Regions from separate parts of the Variovorax sp. PBS-H4 genome, predicted to be linked through region 2. Evidence: riboswitches for the same ligand, from Rfam matches in the RefSeq annotation. Region 2 holds a riboswitch; the other holds the start of a gene.
The links. A riboswitch is a leader RNA that binds a small molecule or an ion and turns the genes downstream of it on or off. The one in region 2 is predicted to bind glycine.

Region 1 (11,074 bases), 2.2 Mb from region 2:
TTCGCAGAGCCAGGCGCGCAGTTGCGCATCGAGCTCGGCGTAGCCGCGCAACTGCTCGGCCGGGGCAAAGGGGTGGATATTGGCGAACTCGGGCCAGGTGATGGGGATCATCTCGCTGGTCGCGTTGAGCTTCATCGTGCAGCTGCCCAGCGGAATCATGCTGCGGTCCAGTGCGAGGTCCTTGTCGGACAGGCTGCGGATGTAGCGCAGCATCGCGGTCTCGCTCTTGTGGGTGTTGAACACCGGGTGCGTGAGGAAGGCGCTCCCGCGGCGCAGGTCCGGCGGGATGCGCGCGCCGACCGTGGCCGAGAGCTCGTCGAAGCGAGGCATCGGCATGCCGGCCGGCACGAACAGGGCCCACAGCGTCTCGATGTCAGCGCGCGTGCTGGTCTCGTCGAGCGAGATGCCCAGGTGCTGCTGCAGGCCCTGGCGCAGGTTGACCGAGGCGGCCTGGGCCTTCTCCAGGATCTTCGGCGTGTCGTCGCCTGTCAGCACGGTGAGCGTGTCGAAAGCCGTGGCATTGGCGAGCTCGCGGCCCATCTGCTCGAGGCCTTGCGCCAGGATGGCTGTGAGGGCGGCCACGCGCTGGGCGATGCGCGTCAGGCCTTCGGGTCCGTGGTAGACGGCATACATGCTCGCCACCACCGCCGGCAGCACCTGCGCGGTGCAGATGTTGGAGGTGGCCTTCTCGCGGCGGATGTGTTGTTCGCGCGTCTGCAGTGCCAGCCGGTAGGCGGGCCGGCCCTGCGTGTCGACGCTGACGCCCACCAGCCGGCCAGGCAGCGAGCGCTTGAACTCGTCCCGGCACGCCAGGTAGGCCGCATGCGGGCCGCCGTTGCACAAGGGCATGCCGAAGCGCTGCGTGGTGCCGCAGACGATGTCGGCATCCCACTCGCCGGGCGGCGCCAGCAGGGTGAGGGCCAGCAGGTCGGCCGCCACGCAGAAGGCGGCATCGCACGCGTGGGCGTGGCCCGCGAGCGGGCGCAGGTCGTGCACGTGGCCGGTGGTGGAGGGGTATTGCGCCAGCGCGCCGAAGAAGTCGCCGCTCGCCATCAAATGCGGCAGGGTCTCGGAAACGGTGCTGACCTTGACCTCGATGCCGAGCGGCGCGGCGCGCGTCTTGATGACTTCGATGGTCTGAGGGTGGCAGTCCCCCGAGACGAGGAACACATTGCTCTTGTTCTTGACGCTGCGGCGGGCCAGCGTCATCGCCTCGGCTGCGGCGGTGGCCTCGTCGAGCATCGAGGCATTCGCGATGGCCATGCCGGTCAGGTCGCAGACCATGGTCTGGAAGTTGAGCAGCGCCTCCATGCGTCCCTGCGAGATCTCGGCCTGGTAGGGCGTGTACGCCGTGTACCAGGCCGGGTTTTCAAGCACGTTGCGCAGGATCACGCCCGGCGTGTGGGTGCCGTAGTAGCCCTGGCCGATAAAGCTCCTCGCCACCTTGTTCTTCGCCGCGATGGCGCGCAGCTCGGCCAGCGCGCCGGCTTCAGTGACCGGCGCAGGCAGGCGCATCGCGTGGCTTCGGCGGATGGCGGGCGGCACGATGCCGTCGATCAGCTCGGCGCGCGTCCTCGAGCCGACGGCAGCGAGCATGCGCGTCTCGTCCGCGGCCTCGATCCCGATATGGCGTGCGATGAATTCGCCTGCGTTCTCGAGATCGGCGAGGGTGGGCGGGGAAGGCGGGGTGGACTTCGGCATGGAGTGTGAGCAGGGTGGCGGGATCAGGAAACCTTGGCAGTCCGCTTTCAGGCCTCGTCGGCGAACTTGTCGTAGGCGGTCTTGTCGAGCAGGGCCTCGATTTGGGCAGGCTCCGTGATCTTCATCTTGAAGAACCAGCCTTCGCCTTCGGGCGCGCTGTTGGCCAGCGAGGGATCGGCACGCAGCGCCTCGTTGACCTCGGTGACCTCGCCGGCGACCGGCATGAACACGTCGGCCGCTGCCTTGACCGACTCGACCACGCCGGCGACCTCGCCCTGCGCATAGCCTTGGCCGACCTGCGGCAGATCGACGAAGACCACGTCGCCCAGCGCGTCCTGCGCATGCAGCGTGATGCCCACGGTCGCGGTGTCGCCCTCGGCGTTCACCCACTCGTGGTCCTTGGTGTACTTGATGGTCATGGAATGGCTCCTGGGGAAGAAATGGAAACTTGAAGGGTGACGTCGAACAGCGGGCCTTCAGCCTCGGTAGTAGCGCGCGGGAACGAAGGGCAGGGTGCTGACCTCCATCGCCACCGGCTTGCCGCGCACGATGGCCTGGATTCGGGTGCCGGGCGCTGCGTACGCAAGCGCCACATAGCCCATTGCGATCGGCCGATCCACCGTGGGGCCGAGCAGCCCGCTGGTGACCCGCCCGATATCGACGCCCTCGAAGGATTGCAGCAGCGTGCCGTCGCGCACCGGTACGCGCTCCAGCGCCACCAGTCCGACGCGCTTGCGCGTGAGCGTCTCGTGGTCGAGATGGCCCGCGGTGCCGGCGTCTGCCGTGAGCTGCGCCAGCACGCGGTCCGCCCCCGGAAAGCCGCCTTCTCGCGCGCCGCCGCTGCGCCGCACCTTCTGGATCGCCCAGTTGAGCGAGGCCTCGACCGGGCTGGTGGTGGTGTCGATGTCGTTGCCGTAGAGGCACAGGCCGGCTTCCAGCCGCAGCGAGTTGCGTGCCCCCAGGCCGACGGGCTGTACTTCGGGCTGCGCCAGCAGCAGCCGGGCCAGGGCCTCCGCATCGTTTGCGGCAACCGAGATCTCGAAGCCGTCCTCGCCGGTGTAGCCGCTGCGGGTCGCGAAGGCCGCGATGCCGCCGATCTGCACCGCGCCGCCGGTCATGAAGACGAATCGCTCGATGCCGGGCGACAGGCGTGCCAGCACGGCCGCGGCCTGGGGCCCCTGCAGGGCAAGCAGGGCGTGATCGGGCATCGGCTGCACCTGGCAGCGCTGTCCGATGCTGGCCTGGATGTGCGCGATGTCGCCCGCCTTGCACGCGCCGTTGACGATCACGAAGATCGAATCGTGCCCCTCGTTGAAGAACATCAGGTCATCGAGGATGCCGCCCTCGTCGTTCAGCAACAGGCCGTAGCGTTGCTTGCCGGGCGAAAGGCCGATCACGTCGACCGGCATCAGGGTCTCGAAGGCGGCAGCGGCTTCGGCCCCCACCAGGCGCAGCTGGCCCATGTGGGAAATGTCGAACAGGCCGGCCGAAGTGCGCGTGTGTCTGTGCTCGGCCATCAGGCCGGCGGGGTATTGCACCGGCATCGAGTAGCCCGCAAAGGGCACCATGCGGGCGCCGAGCTCGATGTGCAGGTCGTGCAGCGGGGTCTTTTGCAGATCGTCGGAAGCGGAGGCCAAGGCACTCTCCATCAGGTCAGGGGCAGTCCGGATCCATGGCAGTCAAGCCATGGGCCACCCCTGCTGTCCGCTTTACCTGAGAGATTCGCCCCACGATCGGGGTTTGCTCCTTCGGTGGGCGACCCTCGCTTCAATACAAAGCGCCGCCTCTCTCCAGCAAGGAAACGCCCGCAACCTCGGGCGCCTCGTCAGTCCTTTTGCCTGAGCGTTCGGGCCTCGTTCAATGGGCCCTGCGCCTTCGGCGGCCCCACCTCCGGGGCTCTCTCCTGACCGGGCGAGTGTAAGGGAAAGGGCCTTACGAACGCTCCAGCCGCAGCCGGCGCAGCAGGAATTTCTCCCAAAGCTTGTCCGCGAGGAACTGCAGGGAGCGCCGGATGTGCTCGCGTGCGTTGCGGGCGTCATAAGGCGAGCGGATGTCGGCGCCGAGCTGCCGGGCGCGCAGGCTCAGCATGTGCTCCGACAGGCAGCAGCGCGCCTTCATGCGCAGGTCCTCGAAGTTCTCGGGGCCCAGCGGGCTGGCCTTGTGCCATTCGTGGTCCCACTTGAAGCGGCGCTTTTTCTGCACGCCCTGGCCGTCGTCGCTGATGAGCCAGGCGGACACGAAATCGACATAGGCCTCGCCCACATGGTCGCGGAAGACGCCCCGTTCCGGCTCGAAGCGCTCGTTGACCAGCGAATCGAGCAGCGCGTTGCCCGGCGAGAGCGTACCCAGCCGGTGGCGCAGGGTGTCGTTCATGGCGAAGCAGTAGGTCGACACCCATTCGAGCAGTGGTCCCATGGGCGTCATGGTCGAGCGCGGGAAGTCGTTGATCTCGCCGAACAGCCAGGGGCCCGGGTGCAGCGCGAGCTTGCCGATCTCGCCGCCGAAGCGCTCCAGCCGGCGCTCGCTCCAGGCGTGGTTGAGGGCGACCGTGTCGTTCGAGAAGAGCCAGACATCCGGCTGCTCGCCTCGGGAGAGCAATGTCTCGACGCCGCGGTCCCAGCCGGAGAACTCCCGGTTGCTGTTGTCGCCCGGGACCACCAGGCCCTGCTCCGAAGCCATGCCGGTCGCGCTTTCGGCCGGCCTGGGGCGGGCGTTGTCGACGATCACGCTCGAGAAGCGGTCGCCGTCCTGGGCGAGGCGGGTTCGCAGCCTTTCCAGGACCTGGAGCGAACGGTCGCGGTGCTGGTCGCCGAATTCCAAGTGAACGAAACCGTAGCTTGTCATGCGTGCAGGGAGAGAAGAAATCAGGTGCGGCGGGGCTCAACCCCATGCGTTGCGCGGCCTTGCGAGCTGCGCAAATGTTAGTGCCTTGATGCAGAAAGCGACGATGCTGTCAGCAAGAGCGGGGAAACCCCAAGCCTATTCACGAACGAGGGGTCGCGTTTGTCAGCGAAGACGCCGTATGGCCGACCGCCCTGTAACCCGTTGTTCTCACGACCGCACGCCTCCTCGCAAGGCGCGCAGGTTGAACGCGGACCGAACGGGCTCGGGCCGCCGTGCCTGGACTACCTCGAATAGACCAGGTCTCGCAGCCCCAGCGAAATGCCCGGCACGTAAGTGATGACCATCAGGCAGGCCAGGATTACCAGTACGAAGGGAACCAGGTGCGCGACCATGCGGTCGAGCGAGATGCGAGCGACCGTGCAGGCTGCGAACAGGTTGACCCCGAAAGGCGGCGTGATCATGCCCAGCGCCAGGTTGACCACCATCACCAGCCCGAAGTGCACCGGGTCGATGCCGAAGTGCATCGCCACCGGCGCGAGGATCGGCGCCAGCACGATGATCGCGGCGCTGGTTTCGATGAACATGCCGATGACGAAGAGCGCGGCGTTGACGCCGAGCAGGAACATGGCCGGCGACTTCAGCACGGCCTCGAGCCAGTGGCCGATCGCCTCGGGCACGCCGGCGCGAGTGATCAGGAAGGCGAACAGGCCGGCGTTGGCGATGATGAACATGATCACCGACGACGAGATCACCGACTTGCGCAGTACGGCGTAGAGCTGTGGCAGCTTGATCTCGCGGTAGATCAGCATGCCGACGACGAGGGCGTAGAGCACGGCCACGGCAGAGGCTTCGGTGGGCGTGAAGATGCCGCCGTAGATGCCGCCAAGAATGATCACCGGCATCAGCAGTGCCCAGCCCGCTCGCCAGGTGGCCACGCCGACACTCAGCCGGCCGTCGCCGTCGTTCTTGCCGAGGCCCTTGAACTTGCAGTAGACATAGACGAAGGCCATCAGCGCCAGGCTGATCAGGATGCCGGGGCCGAACCCGGCGATGAACAGCTCGCCGATCGACACCTCGGCGCTCACACCGTAGAGGATCATCGGGATCGAGGGCGGGATGATCACGCCCAGCTCCGCGCTCGTGGCCTGCAGCGCCGCCGCGTAGCTGGTCGGGTAGCCGTGCTTGATCAGCGCCGGGATCAGGATGGCGCCGATGGCGAAGGTGGTGGCGACCGAAGAGCCCGACACCGCGGCGAAGATCATGCAGGTCAGTACGCACGTCATGGGGAGGCCGCCTTGCACGCCACCCACCAGGCTCTTGGCGAACTCCACCAGGCGGCGCGAGATGCCACCGGTCTCCATCAGGTTGCCGGCCAGGATGAAGAAGGGGATGGCCGCGAGCGGAAACTTGTTGATCGCGTTGAACATCTCCTTGACGGAGATCAGCATGTTCGCGTTCGAGGCCTGGATACCGACGATGGAGGCCAGGCCGATCGAGACGGCGACGGAGATGGTGAGTGCGAAGCACACCACCATCGTGGTGATCATGACGGGGGTCATGGAGCCCCCACGCTTGTTGCCGTGCTCATTGCGCAGTCTCCAGTTCCTGCCGCTGCGGATCGAGCAGGTTGCCGATGATGCCGACCACGCTGAACAGGCCGCCGATGGGCATTGCCACGTACGCCCAGAACATCGAGATCGACTCCAGCCCTGCCATGGACTGCACGCCGCCGCGCTTCGCGTAGTCCCAGCCCCACCAGATGATGACGCAGATCAGCGTCAGCGCGGCGAGGCACACCATCCAGTCGAGCACGCGCCGCATCTTCGGCGGGCTCCAGCGGTACAGCACGTCGACGCTGACCATCGCGCCCTGGCGAAAGGCAGTCGGGATGCCCATGAAGACCATCCAGATCAGGCTCACCCGGATCAGGATCTCCGACCATTCGGCCGGCTGCTCGAGCACGAAGCGCGTGATGATCTGGAACACGCCGAGCGCCGAGGCGATCACCAGCATGAGGCAGGCGACGGCCATGGACAGCGAACTGGTCCATCGGTCGAATCGGAGGAAGGCAGATTTCATGAGCGAGGCATGGAAGGTCTGAAAAAAAGAGCGCCCGCGAGCTGGTGCTGCGCGGGCGCGCGCCGCGAGTCATCGCGGCAGGAAGCTCACTTGAAATTGCGGATCTTGTCGATGTTGGCCTTGCCGAACTGCTTCTCGAATTCGGCGTTGACAGGCGCCAGCGTGCTGACGAACTTCGCCTTGTCCACGTTCTCGATCACGGTCATGCCCTGGGCGCGCAGTTCCTTCACGCCATTGGCGTCGTCCTGGTCGACGCGGTCGCGGTTCGCCTTCACCGCCACCTTGGCGGCTTCGAGGAAGGCGGTCTTGTCGGCCGCGCTGAGCTTGTCGAAGGCCGCCTTGTTCATCAGGAAGATGCAGGGCGAGTAGACGTGCCCCGTCAGCGAAAGGTGCTTTTGCACCTGCGCGAACTTGGCCGACATGATCACCGACAGCGGGTTCTCCTGGCCATCGACGGTGCCCTGCTGCAGCGCCGTGAACACTTCGGGGAAGGCCATCGGCGTGGTGATGATGCCGAGGCCCTTGTACGCCGCGATGTGCACCGGGTTCTCCATGGTGCGCATCTTCAGGCCCTTGAGGTCTTCGGGCGCCTTGATGTCGCGCTTGCTGTTCGTCATGTGGCGGAAGCCGTTCTCGGCCCAGGCCAGGGCCTTGAAGCCCTTGGCGTCGAACTTGGTCAGCAGGTCCTGGCCGATCGGGCCGTCGAGCACCGCGCGCGCGTGGGCCTTGTCGCGGAACAGGAAGGGCACGTCGAGGATCTTGGTCTCGGGCACGAAGTTGGGCACGGGGCCCGTGGAGGAGAAGGCCAGCTCCTGGGTGCCGAGCTGCACCGCCTCGATCGATTCGCGTTCGCCGCCCAGCGAGCCGTTGTAGAAGGTCTCGATCTTGTAGCGGCCATTGGTGCGCGCCGCCACTTCCTTGGCGAAGGTGTCGATCGCTACGCCCTGGTGCGAATTCTGGGCCGTCGAGATGCTGATCTTCATGGCGGTCTGCGCGAAGGCCGCGCAGGCCATGCCGAGGCCGAGGACGAGGACGAGGCCGGCGGCCAGGCGTTTCAACTTCATGGGGAGTCTCCTGTCGATGTGACGTTTGATGTGACGTTTGGCAAACGTATGACTATGCATCGGTGGGCAGCTTCACGGCGTCGGGATTTTCACGGACGTAGTCACGGATCACATCCTCGAAGCTGGCATCGGGCAGAAGGCCCAGCCCGCGCGCGCGCCGCGCCTCGATGCGGCCCGGCCAGGTCTTCACGATGCGCTGGATCGCCGGATCGGGCGTGCGGTCGAGCAGGGCGGTGGCGGCCGGTCCGGCCACGCGTTCGAGTGCCGCGGCCATGTCGCCCACGGTGAGGCCCAGCGAGGGCAAGTTGAGTGCGGTGCGCGGGCCCCATTGCGCATCGCTCGCCTCGGCAGCGCGGATGATGCCTTCGATGGTGCGGGCCGGCGAAGCCAGCGCCACCGGCGTTTCGTCAGGGACGGGGCAGGCGGCACGGACGCCGGCGAGCGGCTCCCGGATCATGCCGCTGAAGAAGCTCGAAGCGGCGCCGTTGGGCCGGCCAGGGCGCACGCTCACCGTCATCAGCCGCACGCTGCGGCCCCGGACGAAGCCTTTGCGCGTGTAGTCGGCCACCAGCTGCTCGCCGATGAACTTCTGGATGCCGTAGCTGGTCTGGGGCGTGGGCAGGGTGTTGTCGTCGATGACTTCGGGCAAAGGCTGCTCGGGCGAATTGCCGAAGACCGCAAGCGAGCTCGAGAACACCAGCACCGGCGCGGTGCCGGCGGCGCGCAGGCGTTCGAGCAGGGCGTTGGTGGCGCCGAAGTTGCTCCGCATGCCGAGGTCGAAGTCGGCTTCGCACTCGCCGCTCACCGCCGCGGCCAGGTGGAAGACGGCGTCGGCGTTGGCCCAGTAGGCGGCGCCGGCGTCGGCAAGCTGCGCATTGAGGTCGCCGACGACGGTCGAGATGCGCGGGTCGGTTGCAAGATCGGCCGGCGCTGCGGCGCGGTCGACCAGGGTCATGCGTTCGATGGGCCGCGCTGCGGCCCCGGCAAGTGCCAGGCTGCCTTGCGCGAGCAGCGTGCGCGCCAGGCGGGCGCCAAGAAAACCGGCGCCGCCGGTGATGACGATGTGCATGGTGTCTCCTTCAGGCGCCCAGTCTATCCCCGCTGTGTCGACGCTCGACCTTGCATGTAGATCTGGGCAAGCCGCGCCAACAGGATCTCTGCCTGGGCCGGCTTGGCGAAGTGGTCGTCGAAGCCGGATTGCAGCGCCCGCTGGCGATCGGCCTCCCGTCCGTAGCCGGTCAGCGCGACAAGCGCCATCGATCGCGTTGCAGTCTCTGCACGCAAGCGGGTGGCCAGCTCATAGCCACTCATGCCAGGAAGGCCGATGTCGATCACGGCGCCGTCGCAGGGCTTGCGGCTCAGCACGTCCAGCGCCTCTTCAGCCGAGAATGCCAGATGCGTTTCCTGCCCTTCGAGCTCGAGCCAGCTGGCGAGCGCTTCGGCCGCATCCTTGTTGTCGTCGACGATCAGCAGTGACAGCGCCGGCGCGGCACTTGCGGCAGGCGCGGCGGACTGAGTCTTCTCGTCGGGCCCCGCGTGCAGAGGCAGACGCACCTCGAACGTGGTGCCCTGTCCCGCACCTCGGCTCTCCACCGTGATCTCACCCCCGTGCAGGCGTGCCAGGCTCTGGGCAATAGGCAGGCCGAGGCCCAACCCGCCGGCGGCCCGATGCAGCGCTTGCTCGCCCTGCACGAACCGCTCGAACACGCGCGGCAACAAGTCGGGTGTGATGCCGATGCCATCGTCGATGACGCGCAGCAACGCCTGCGGCGAACCGGCCGCAGTGTCGATGGCCAGCAGGATCTGGATCGATCCCTTGGGATCGGTGAACTTGGCCGCGTTCGTCAGCAGGTTGCCCACGATCTGGGCCAGGCGCACCGGGTCGCCCTGCACCGGGACGGGTGTCGGGGGCATCTGGGCCTCCGGCATCCGTTCGCGTTCCTGCAGCGCCGGAAGCGTGAGTTCGAGGGCCCGCGCGACGACATCGCGCATGTCCACCAACTCGCTCTTCAACGTGATCTTGCCGGCGACGATGCGCGAGACATCCAGCAGGTCGTCGACCATGCGGGACAGGTGGCGAACCTGTCGTTCGATGATCTGGCGTTCGCGCGGGAAGGCCTGCGGGTCGCGGCGCGCCATGAGTTGCAAGGCCAGCCCCATGGGCGCTAGCGGATTGCGCAACTCGTGTCCGAGCATCGCGAGAAACTCGTCTTTCGACCGGTTGGCCTGCTCGGCCTGGTGCTGGGCGCTGCGCGCCTGTTGAAGCAGCCGGACGTTGTCCAATGCCAGTGCCACGCGCTGGGCCAGCTCCCCGACCAACGACCCATCTTCAGCGCTGAAGCGTCGCTGCGACTCGGCCTGCAAGACGGCCATGACGCCGATCGTGCGGCCGCGCGCCACCAGCGGCACGACACAGCCCGCCGTGATGCCGACGCTTTGGGTGAACTCCTTCAGCTGGGGATCCAGCTTCTCGACGGCCTCGGCATCGTCCAGGTTGAGCAGGAATATCTTCCCGGTCGAGATGGCCCATGGGAAAGAGCCCGGCACCTGGGGGGCCGTGCGCGTGCTGACGAACTGCGCGACGAACGCGCTGCGCGCCGGGTCGGAGTGGTGCGTGAGCTTGCGCTGCAGCACGCCGCTTTCGTCGAGCAGATCGATGCGGCAGAGGTCGGCGACCGCTGGCACGATCACCCGCGCGATCGCCGCGAGCGTCGATTCTTCTTCCAGCGACTGAGAAAGCGCTGTGCTGGCGTCCCCGAGGCGCGCCAGCCGCTGCTCTGCCGCTTGTGCGTTGGCGCGCGCCACGCGCTCACCCTCCAGCAGGTGCTGTCGTTCGGCTTCGCCGCGTCGCCGTTGCTCGGAAGCTGTGGCCAAGGCCACTGCGACGGCGTCCACTTCGGTGATACCCGACTCCTGCGCCGGGAGCGTTTCACCGCGCCCCACAGCGTCTGCCTGTGCGCGGAGAAGGTCCATCGGTCGCGTCACGCCGCGCGAGATCCACCAGGCAGCCAGGCCGCCAAAGCACAGGGAGATCAGCAGGCCGCCGCCATAAGCCACCAGCAGGCTGCGCGACGCGCTTTCAGACGCAGCGACCGCCGCCCCGAGCACCACCATCCAGGGTGCCGAATCCATCCGAGCAATGGCGGTCCTGGTCCGAACGCCTTCGATGTTGGTGGTGGAGCCGACCCCGTCGCGTTGAGGCCCGATGGTGGCAAGCAGTTGGCGCAACGTGTCGGTGGGCGCCGTTCCGCGCAGCCGGTCATCGTCCACGTTGCGCGCCACCCGGGCTTGCCTCGAGTCGAACACCGACACCGTCCATCCTTCCGGGATGCGCTGGCGTTGCAGCACCGCGGTCACCGCCGCCGGGTCGACGACGGCCGTGAGGA
Region 2 (11,074 bases):
TCGGCCACGCTCAGGGCCGGACAGATGCTCGGCGCCTGGAACTTGCGCAGCACGCCGAGGCGCGCGATGCGCGGCGGTGGCAGGCCGGTGATGTCGCGGCCGTCGAACCAGACGGTGCCTGCGGTCGGAGCGAGGTCGCCGCTGATGACGGCCAGCAAGGTGGACTTGCCGCAGCCGTTGGGTCCGACAATGCAGTAGACCTGCCCGGCATCGAGCGACAGGTCCACCCCTTCGAGCGCCCGCACGCCGCCGAAGTGCTTCTGCACGCCGCGGACCTCAAGCAATGCGGACACGCTCAGGCCTTCTTGCACTGCGAAGGCGCGACCACGCGGCCGACATCCTGCAGCAGGTCCAGGCTGCCGCCCTTTGCTACCGAGATCACCGTGTTGAGGTCGACATGGCGGTCGCTGGCGCGAAGCAGCACCTCGCCGTTGCCCGTCGCCAGGGTCTGGCCGAGCATGGCATCGGTCACGCGTTCCTTGTCGGCCGTCTTGGCGCGCTGCACGCCGCCGAAGTAGAAGCGCATCAGGTTGTAGTGCGCATAGAGGTTGTTCGACACGATGGTCTGCGGACCGAAGCGCTCGCGCACCTTCTTCACGAAGTCGGCCGCCTCCGGCTTCTTGAGCGTCGAGGTGAAGCTCGAGACGGTCACGATGTCGTCGGACTCCTGCGTCGACAGTCCGGCGAGGTAGTTCTCGCTGAAGCCGAAGAACAGCACGCGCAGCTTGCGCTTGAGGCCGGCGCCGGCGAACTGCTTGATCAAGGTCACGGCGTCCGCTCCGACGACGCTGACGACCAGCGTGTCGGCGCCAGAGGCCTCGATCTTGCGCAGCGTGCTGGCGTAGTCCTTGATGCCGAAGGGCACGTACTCCTCGCCCAGCACGGTGGCGCCGTTCTTCTGCGCCGACGCGCGCACCGCCTCGTTCATGCGCTTGGGCCAGATGTAGTCGCTGCCGATGAGGTACAGCTTCTTGCCGACGTTCTTGCTCGCGTAGCTGATCAGCGGCTCGACCCAGGCGGCCGGAAGGGCGGAAAAGCAGGTGATGTAGCGGCTGCAGGTGCCGCCTTCGTAGTCGGTGGCATAGAGCAGCGGCACCTTCGCACGCTCGATGGTCGGACGCACGGCATCGCGCTCCGCGCTGGTGAGCGGGCCGAGGATCGCATCGACGCCGTCGCGACGAATCAGCTCCTGCGCGCGCTCGACCGCGGTCTTGGGATCGGTGCGCGTATCGGCCCGCACCAGTTCGACCTTGTGGCCCAGCAGGCCGCCGGCTTCGTTGATTTCATCGATCGCCATCTTGCCGCCCTGGAAGCCTTGTTCGCCCAGCGCTTCGAGGCCCCCTGAGAAGGGTTGCAGGATGCCGATCTTCACGGGGCCGCCGGCAGCGGCGTGGACGAGGCCGGGCAGGCCGAGCGTTCCGGTGGCCAGCGCCGCGGCACCGGCACGAACGAAGATGCGCCGGCGCGGCGAGATGACGAGTGGGGCATGCATGCGAGAAGCTCCAGAGGTTGAACGCTGAAGAGAAGAAACCCGGGCCATGCAGGCGCCGTTCGGATGGACCGCCGGCGCGTCAGGCGAATTCGAATCGATTGCCGACCAGGCCGCCGCCGGAATAGGCGCGTGCCACCTCGGTCGAATCGGTGACCCAGCCGAAACTGGTGGCGATGTCGAAGAGCGAAGACGTCTGCTCGCGCGCCGACGGTGCGGCCACGCAGTCTTCGGGCACGAACACGCGGTAGCCGAGGAAGAAGGCGTCGTGTACCGTCGACCGCACGCAGATGTTGGTGACCACGCCCATCACGACGACGCTGTCGACTTCGAGGTCCTTCAATGTCATGTCGAGGTCGGTGCCGAAGAAACCCGAATAGCGGCGCTTGATGACGTAGTGGTCGTCGGGACGCGCCTTCAGGGCATCCACCACGCGCGCGCCCCAGGTGCCTTCGATGCAATGGCGGGACCGCTTGAGGAACTCGCGGTCGCGATGCACCCCCGGGCGGTGCGCATCGGTGATGAACACGATCGGGCCTCCGGCCTCGCGCGCCGCGTCGATGACTGCGAGCTGTGGTCCGATCAGCTTTTCGTAGCCGGGCAGCACCATGGCGCCGCCTTCCACGCAGAAGTCGTTCTCCATGTCCACCACGAGCACCGCGGTGTTGCGGGCCGTTATGGCCGTCGGCTCTGAAATTCCCTTGGCCGAGAACGCGTCGACCGCTGTGTTCGGAATCATCGTCGGGCGCCTTCCAGTTGGGTGGCAGTCAATTCCAGTTCATGTAGCCTTCGCTACATTTTCATGAAGTGCATACTACATATCGCGCAAACGGGTGACAAGCCCTTTTTGCCCGCACATCGGAGCTGGCCACGGACCCTTGCGGATCGTCATCAGCCCTCTCCCCTGCTTTGACGCCGCGCCGAGAATTTCAGGCCCAGGCACAGCGGCAAAGCAATGGCGGGCAACAGCGCCATTAGCAGGAAGCCGCCGGCTCCGAGGCGTGCATAGAGCATTCCGGTCGACATGGTCAGAAGCGCTGTCACCAGTCCTGGTCCGAGTGCATACATGGCTTGGCCGGTCGCGGCAAGATGCCGAGGCACGGTGGTGCCCATGAGGCGCATACACGCGAGATGCAGAAGCGCAAACGTCAATCCATGCAGGGGCTGTACGAGTGCCAGCGCCCAGGGATCGGTCGAAGACGCCACCACGAGCCATCGCACGACAGCCGCCGTGCACGCGATCGCAGCTGCACCACTCGACCCGAGCGAATCGAGCCATCGAGGTCCGATGAACACGAAGACCAGGACCTCCGCGACAACGGCTTCGGACCACAGGACACTGATCGTGGCCTGGCTCACGCCTGCTGCGTTCCATCGGATGACAGCGAATGCGTCATGCATGGCATGGCTGCCGTAGACCAGGGCCGCGATGAGGAGCATGCGCCGGAACACGACGATCCCCAGCAGTTCCCCGATGGCCGCGAAGGATGATCGTTCAGGGGCGACGCGGGTGTTGTCACCCCGCGCTGGCAGCAGCATGGTGCTTGCTGCTGCGAGCAGAAGGAGTGTCCCATGCATCCATGCGATCGATGTGAGTGCCGTCCAGCCGATGACTTGGCCAGCGACCAGCGTTCCGAACACGAAGGCGGCCGATGCCGCACCTCGTACCCAGCCATATTCGAACCTCGTTGCGGATGAAGCGGCCGACTTCGAAGCATCCAGCGCCAAGGCGTCGGCAAGCGACGTGGTTGGTGTGAGCGCAGCTTCATGGCAGAGCCGGACGACCAGAAAGATCCAGAACCCGCCGACCCAGGGAAGCCCAAGTGCAAGGCAGGCAGCAAGGGCCGCAGCGGCGGCCAGCACGTGACTCAACCGCTCCAAGCGATCTGCCAGGCGCGCTGCAACCGGGCCGGCAATCAGCCGTACGATGGTCCCGAGTCCCAGCAGAAGCCCGATCTGCTCGGGTGACATCCCTCGCGTTTCGAAAAAGCGAGGCCAGAAGGGCGACGCCACCCCGAATGATGCGTACAGCAACACATAGAGAAGGATGAAGGATCGCAACGCGTGAGGCTGGGGCGTTCGCATGGCGCATGTTCGGGTTTCAGGTGCGCATCGTCACAGAACGCGGGGAGCGTCGGGGGCGGGATTACCCAAGCGCCGAGCGCCCCGCCGGATGCGGGTACCCGGCGCGCAGAAGCGCTTGGCGGTGCGGGCCGCGCCCTCTACAATCTGCCTCACTGCAGGAGAGCGGGCCGCTGCGAGGCGGCCCCACCGAAGGCGCAAACTCCCATAAACGCTCAGGTCCGCTCGCAACAACGAGCCTGTACTGCATCAACTGTCAAAGCCGTCTGGAGAGCCATCACACCACGTGATGCACCGAAGGAGCAAACCCGCTGCGGGCGCAGCGGGCGAATCTCTCAGGTACCGAGGACAGGGGGAGCGGCAACTTGGACGCATGGTCCGGTTGCTTTCTTTTCGAGCTTCCGTTTCCGTTGCGTTCGAGCGCTGCAACCTCAAAGGTGCATGAAATGCGCGTGATCGTTCTTGGTGCCGGCCTGCTCGGCGTGACTTCCGCTTACTACCTCCAGCAACTCGGCCACGAAGTGACCGTGGTCGACCGGCAGGCCACACCGGCTGCCGAAACCAGCTTTGCCAATGGCGGCCAGATCTCCGTCAGCCACGCCGAACCCTGGGCCAACCCGAGTGCGCCGCTCAAGGTGCTGCAATGGCTCGGCAAGGAAGATGCGCCGCTCCTGTTCCGCATCCGGGCAGACATGCGCCAGTGGCTCTGGGGCCTGCAGTTCCTGCGCGAATGCACGCCGGCGCGCACGCGCCACAACATCGAGCAGATCGTGCGGCTGGGCACCTACAGCCGCGAAACGCTGCAGCAGTTGCGCCGCGAAACCGGCCTTGCCTATCACCAGCGCACCCAGGGCATCCTGCACTTCTATACGACGCAGAAGGAATTCGATGGGGCGTTGAAGCCGGCTGAGCAGATGCGCGCGCTGGGCTGCGAGCGGCAGGTGATCTCGGCGGACAAGGCGGTGGAGATCGAGCCCGCACTGGCCCACATCCGCTCTCACCTGGCGGGGGCTACCTACACGGCCGAGGACGAATCAGGCGACGCCAACCGCTTTGCGCGCGAACTGGTCAGGCTTGCGTCCGCGGCCGGCGTGAACTTCCTCATGAGCCACACCGTGACCGCGCTGCGCGAATCCGGCGGCAGCATCGACCATGTGGAAGCGACGGACGACGAAGGCCGCTTCCAGCGCATCCGCGGCGATGCCTTCGTGCTGGCGATGGGCTCGCTGAGCCCGCTGTACGCCGCACCGCTCGGCATCAAGCTGCCGATCTACCCGGCCAAGGGCTATTCGGTGACGCTGCCTGTCAAGGACGCATCGAAAGCGCACCAGGTCTCCCTGACCGACGACGAATACAAGCTGGTGTTCTCGCGCTACACCTCCGAGAGCGGCGACCGCCTGCGCATCGCCGGCACGGCTGAGCTCAATGGCTACGACCGCGACCTGAACCGCGTGCGCTGCGAAGCCATCGTGCGGCGCGTCGAAGAACTGTTCCCGGGCGCCGGCGATACCCGCCAGGCCCAGTTCTGGACTGGCCTGCGGCCGGCAACGCCGAGCAACGTGCCGCTGATCGGAAAAACAAAGCTGCCGAACCTGTTCCTCAACACCGGCCATGGCACGCTGGGATGGACGCACGCCTGCGGCTCGGGCAAATCGATCGCGCGCATCGTGAGCGGGCTCGCGCCCGAGGTGGACTTCGCGTTCACCGGGCTGCACGACGGGACGAAAGGCATCCGGCAGCCTGCCTCATCCACCCCTTGGCTGCAGCGCTGACGACCTGCCTGCTGCACGCACGCGGTTCAACACGTGCGTGCAGCTTGACTGCTCTTACTCGATCGCCTTGCCCATGTCCTCGACCACCTTCTTGGCGTCGCCGAAGACCATCATGGTCTTGTCCATGTAGAACAGCTCGTTGTCCAGCCCGGCATAGCCCGCGGCCATGCTGCGCTTGTTCACGATCACCGTCTTGGCCTTGTAGGCCTCCAGGATCGGCATGCCGTAGATCGGCGTGCCCTTGGTGAGCGCGGCCGGGTTCACCACGTCGTTGGCCCCCAGGATGATCGCCACGTCGGCCTGCGCGAACTCGCCGTTGATGTCCTCCATCTCGAACACCTGGTCGTAGGGCACCTCGGCCTCCGCCAGCAGCACGTTCATGTGCCCCGGCATGCGCCCGGCCACCGGGTGGATCGCGTACTTCACCGTCACGCCCTTCTCGGTGAGCTTCTGCGCCAGCTCGTTGACCGCGTGCTGCGCGCGCGCCACCGCCAGCCCATAGCCGGGCACGATGATCACGGTCTCGGCGTTGGAGAGCATGTAGGCCGCGTCGTCGGCGCTGCCGCTCTTGACCGGGCGCTGCTCCTGGGCCGCGCCCGTGGCCGTTGCCGCCTCGCCGCCGAAGCCGCCCAGGATCACGTTGAAGAACGAGCGGTTCATCGCCTTGCACATGATGTAGCTCAGGATCGCCCCCGAGCTGCCCACCAGCGAGCCCGCCACGATCAGCATGGCGTTGTTCAGGCTGAAGCCGATGCCCGCGGCCGCCCAGCCCGAGTAGCTGTTGAGCATCGACACCACCACCGGCATGTCCGCCCCGCCGATCGGGATGATGATCAGCACCCCCATCACGAAGGCCAGCAGCAGCATCAGGAAGAAGGCAGTCCAGCTCTCGGTGGCCATGTACACCAGCCCCAGGCCGATGGTCGCGAGCCCCAGCACCAGGTTGAGCATGTGCTGGCCCTTGAACTGCACCGGCGCACCCTGGAACAGGCGGAACTTGTACTTGCCCGAGAGCTTGCCGAAGGCGATGACCGAGCCGCTGAAGGTGATGGCGCCGATGGCCGCGCCCAGGAACAGCTCCAGCCGGTTGCCCGCCGGAATCGCCCAGCGCGCCAGGCCGTCGACCACGTAGGCACCCTCGGGCGTGTTGCCCCCGATGAGCGCAGCCACCGGAGGCGGCGTGATGCCGAAGGCCCACGGCTCGACCACGGCCGCCACCGCGATGAAGACAGCCGCCAGACCGATCATGCTGTGGAAGAAGGCGACCAGCTCGGGCATCTGGGTCATCTCGACAGTCTTGGCGCGGTAGGCGCCGTAGCCGCCGCCCACCACCAGGCCCAGCAGCACCCAGGCCATGCCCTGGCCCCTGCCGCCGGCGAGCTGCACGATCAGCGCCGCGGTGGTCAGGATGGCGATGGCCATGCCGGCCATGCCGAACATGTTGCCGCGGATCGAGGTGGTCGGATGGCTCAGGCCCTTGAGGGACTGGATGAAGCAGACGCTGGCGACCAGGTACAGCAGCGTGACGACGTTCATCGACATGGTCAGTGGCCCCCCGCCTTGGCCGCTGCAGCAGCCGGGGCCTTCTTGTCCTTCTTCCTGAACATCTCCAGCATGCGCCGGGTGACGAGGAAGCCGCCGAAGACGTTGACCGCTGCCAGGGCCACGGCCAGCACGCCCATGCCCTTGCCCAGCCAGGTGGTGGTGAGCGCGGCCGCGAGCATGGCGCCCACGATGACGATGGCGGAGATGGCGTTGGTCACGGCCATCAGGGGCGTGTGCAGCGCGGGGGTGACGGTCCAGACCACGTGGTAGCCCACGTAGATGGCCAGCACGAAGATGATCAGGTTGATGACGGTATGGGATACCGGGTCCATGGCTTTCTCCTCGTTCGGCTTGTTCTTACTTGCGGGTGAGCTGGCCGTCGCGGCTCATCAGGCAGGCAGCGACGATGTCATCTTCGAGATCGATCTTGAAGCCGCCCTCCTTGGGGAGCACGAGCTTGAGGAAGTCGAGCACGTTGCGCGCGTAGAGCGAGGAGGCGTCGGCGGCCACGAGGGCGGGCAGGTTGGTCTCGCCCACGAGGGTGACGCCGTGCTTGACGACGGTGCGCCCGGGCTCGGTCAGGGGGCAGTTGCCGCCTTGGGGGGCGGCGAGGTCGACGACGACGGAGCCGGGCTTCATGGCCTTGACCATGTCCTCGGTGACGAGCACGGGGGCGGGCCGGCCGGGGATGAGCGCGGTGGTAATGACGACGTCGGCCTGGGCCACGCGCTTGGCGACTTCGGCTTTCTGGCGATCGAGCCAGCTCTGGGGCATGGGGCGGGCATAGCCGCCGACGCCTTCGGCGGCTTCCTTTTCTTCCTGGGTCTCGTAGGGCACGTCGATGAACTTGGCGCCCAGGGACTCGACCTGCTCCTTGACGGAGGGGCGCACGTCCGAGGCCTCGATGACGGCACCCAGGCGCTTGGCAGTGGCGATGGCCTGCAGGCCAGCGACGCCGACGCCCAGGATGACGACGCGCGCGGCCTTGACGGTGCCCGCAGCGGTCATGAGCATGGGAAAGAAGCGCTGGTAGCGGTCGGCGGCGATCATGACGGCCTTGTAGCCGGCGATGTTGGCCTGGGAAGAGAGCACGTCCATGCTCTGGGCGCGGGTGGTGCGGGGGGCGGCTTCCAGCGCAAAGCCGGTGAGGCCGGCCTCCGCGAGCCTTTGCAGGCCCTGGGCATCGAAGGGGTTGAGCATGCCCACCACCACGGTGCCAGGCTTCATGAGCGCAGCCTCGGCGTGCGTGGGTGCACGCACCTTCAGCACGAGCTCGCAGGCAAAGGCGCCAGCGGCATCGGTGATCTCGGCACCGGCACCCTGGTAGGCGGCATCGGTGAGCGACGCAGCAACGCCGGCGCCGGACTGCACACGCACCGTGTGCCCCTGCGCGACAAGCTTCTTGGCCGTCTCCGAAGTCACGGCCACTCGGGTTTCGCCGGGCACAGTCTCGGCCGGCACGCCTATCAGCATGGGGAAGTCTCTCTCGTTGGATCACACGCGGCGATGCATCGCCCGCAGGGCATTGCATCGCTGGCAGAAGGAGCCCACGCCCACGCGGCGGCGGGCAATGAAGCTCAGGCCGTCACGCCGACCTGGTACAGCTCGACGCGCGTGCCGTCGGGATCGGTCACGTAGATGGTCAGGCCGTAGGGCCCGTCATGCAGGTCCTGCTGGAACTCGACATCCGACTTCTTGAGCTTGTCGCGCAAGGCTCGCACGTCGTTGACCTCGAATGCGATGTGGTCGATCTGACGATGCGACGGCGCGCGCCCGGCCACGACGGCCATGCCTTGGTGAAAGGCAGTGAAGGGACGACCGTCCGCAAGCGGCTTCGCCGGCCGAATCGAAAAACCCAGCTGGTCGACATAGAAGCCGACCGAGCGCGGCACGTCCTGCACCATCAGCAGCATGTGGCCGAAGCCGAGCGTGCGCGGGGCCGCCTTCTCTTCGACCCACGCCCGCATCTCCTTCGAATCGGAAATTTCGCAGAAGTATTGCTTCCAGACCTTCTTGGCCGTCTGCTCCCACTCGCCGTTGACGCCCGAGATGCAATCGTCGAGCGCGACCACGTCGTAGTCCCGCAGATAGGCCTCGCGGATGCTGGTCTCCACGCACGCATTGGTGGTAGTGCCCGCCACGAACAGGGTGCGAGTGCCCAGCATCTTCAGCATCATCTCCAGCCGCGTCTCGTAGAACGCGCCGAAGCGGTGCTTGCGGATCACATAAGCCGGATTGACTGCAGCGAGCGCCTTGAGCTCCTCGACGATCTCCTCGTCCCAGCTTCCCGCAAGCGCGGAAACCTGCTTTCGCCGCGAGGTGTGGCCGGCGAGCTTCTTGCGGGCCCGGCTCGCATCGACGGCGAAGTGTTCCTGCACGGTCCAGATCACCGGAATGCCGGCGGCCTGGCAGCGGGGGATCAGTTCGGCCAGCGTCGGCACGATCGCCGAGAGGCGCTTGGTGTCGACGCCCGAGATGCCGAGCGTGCCCTTGTCGTGGATGAATGCGTTCTGCAGGTCGATGACCAGCAGGGCCGAGGTGCGGGGATCGAGGTTGTCGAGGGTCATTTATTTTTCCTTCATGTCGATGCCGAGCACGCCATTGCGCCCCCAGCTGTCCTTGGGCGTGTCGTGGATCACGACGTGCAGGTGATCGGGCTTGCAGTCTGCATGGTCGACCATGGCCTGCGTGATGGCCTTGACCAGGTTGCGCTTCTGCTCGACCGTACGGCCTTGCCACATCTCGACGATCACGAATGGCATGTCATTTCTCCTTGGGTTGGTTGCTGGCCCATCGGGGCACCGGCGGCGAAAAGCCTGTGACGAAATCGCTGCTGGCCCGGTCTTCTCCGCGCACGAGCCAGAGCGGACGGGTCGTGTAATTGATGAGCGGCTGCTCCTCCATCGCGACCCAGTTCGCGAGCGCCCGGCCGTCGCGCACGAAGTGGCTCGTCCCCGGCATGTAGCGAAGGACATAGAGCGGCGACGCCAAGTCCAACGCAGGCAGATCTTCCGCAACCCGTGCGAGGTCCACGCAGGCCAGCGGCCGCGCCGCGGCCACCAGCACCACCGCACCCGCCAGCGGCATCGCCGGCCAGTAGCGCCCCTCGCGGCCTTCCTCCACGAAGCGCTGGTAGGCCGCGGCCTCCAGGTACAGCTCGGTGTCCCACAGGACGATGTCGGGGCCGACCAGCGCTTCCACGCCGTCCACGACCGCGGGGTCCTCGCAGAGGTCCAGCAGCAGCCAGGGATCGACCAGCGGATCTCCGTGGCGCCAGGGGTTGTGGAGGCCCGACAGCCGCTCCCGCCGCGGGCGCCGCGCACGCTGCGCGAGCTCGAGTGCAGCATCGTTCAGCGCGTCGAGACGCTCGCCGAGACTGCGCGCGACAGGCGCGGCACTGCCCCTGATCGGCGTGTCCAGTCCGGTTTCCATGTGGCGCGCCGTCAGGCCGGAACGGTGAGGCAGCGCCCGCGGCCGAAGTGGCTCTCGTCGACCACGCCGTTCTCGTAGAGCACCGCACCGCGGGACACGGTGAGCACCGGCCAGCCCTTGAGCTTCCAGCCTTCGTAGATGCAGGTGCCTTTGCCGGTGTGCTCGACGGTGCGCTCCTCGTCGAGGTCGACCAGCACCAGGTCGGCATCGAAGCCGACCTCGATGTTGCCCTTGCGCGGCCAGAGGCCGAAGCGGCGTGCCGGATTGGCGGAGTTGATCTGCACCAGCCGCGACAGCGGCAAGCCGCGCTGGTGCACACCGAAATGCAGCATCAACGAGAGTTCCCAGGGGAAGGACACCACGCCCGGCAGTTCGGTCCAGAGGTCTTCGAGCTTCTTCGGCAGGAAGGGCACATGGTCGGTGCCCAGGCTGTAGACCGAGCCGTTCAGCACGCCGCGCCAAAGGCCCTCCTGCTCTTCCTTGTCGCGCAACGGCGGCGAGATCTTCGCGCGCATGTCCAGGTCACTGTCGTAGGCGGTGCGCGTCAGGTAATGGGGGCAGGTCTCGACCGTGACATGCACCCCGCGCGCCTGCGCCTCGGCGGCGAGCACGGGGCCCATGCCGACGGAGGTATGGACCAGATGCAGCGAACAGCCGGTGCGCTCGGCCAGGAAGATCATGCGGCGGATGGTCTCCACCTCGCAGAAGGCGGGGCGGGATTCGGTATAGGCGCCCAGGTCCTGCCGGCCCGTCG

Region 1: it holds a riboswitch for glycine, as region 2 does, so the genes downstream of both, gcvT (glycine cleavage system aminomethyltransferase GcvT) here and E5CHR_RS24405 (D-amino acid dehydrogenase) in region 2, are expected to answer to the same signal.

Annotation. Positions count from the first base shown of each region.
Region 1 is NZ_LR594675.1:2,957,636-2,968,709, forward strand. Features, by position in the region: gene gcvP (aminomethyl-transferring glycine dehydrogenase) at 1-1,701, opposite strand, end outside; gene gcvH (glycine cleavage system protein GcvH) at 1,749-2,120, opposite strand; gene gcvT (glycine cleavage system aminomethyltransferase GcvT) at 2,178-3,350, opposite strand; glycine riboswitch at 3,392-3,505, opposite strand; glycine riboswitch at 3,518-3,617, opposite strand; gene E5CHR_RS13905 (hypothetical protein) at 3,634-4,521, opposite strand; gene E5CHR_RS13910 (TRAP transporter large permease) at 4,827-6,104, opposite strand; gene E5CHR_RS13915 (TRAP transporter small permease) at 6,130-6,624, opposite strand; gene E5CHR_RS13920 (TRAP transporter substrate-binding protein) at 6,711-7,688, opposite strand; gene denD (D-erythronate dehydrogenase) at 7,741-8,757, opposite strand; gene E5CHR_RS13930 (ATP-binding protein) at 8,781-11,074, opposite strand, start outside.
Region 2 is NZ_LR594675.1:5,109,449-5,120,522, forward strand. Features, by position in the region: gene E5CHR_RS24385 (ATP-binding cassette domain-containing protein) at 1-293, opposite strand, end outside; gene E5CHR_RS24390 (substrate-binding protein) at 296-1,492, opposite strand; gene E5CHR_RS24395 (cysteine hydrolase family protein) at 1,572-2,228, opposite strand; gene E5CHR_RS24400 (MFS transporter) at 2,381-3,574, opposite strand; glycine riboswitch at 3,720-3,823, shown strand; glycine riboswitch at 3,828-3,933, shown strand; gene E5CHR_RS24405 (D-amino acid dehydrogenase) at 4,018-5,343, shown strand; gene E5CHR_RS24410 (NAD(P)(+) transhydrogenase (Re/Si-specific) subunit beta) at 5,398-6,885, opposite strand; gene E5CHR_RS24415 (NAD(P) transhydrogenase subunit alpha) at 6,888-7,220, opposite strand; gene E5CHR_RS24420 (Re/Si-specific NAD(P)(+) transhydrogenase subunit alpha) at 7,246-8,361, opposite strand; gene E5CHR_RS24425 (isochorismatase family protein) at 8,466-9,455, opposite strand; gene E5CHR_RS24430 (tautomerase family protein) at 9,456-9,650, opposite strand; gene E5CHR_RS24435 (resolvase) at 9,652-10,320, opposite strand; gene E5CHR_RS24440 (dihydroorotase) at 10,332-11,074, opposite strand, start outside.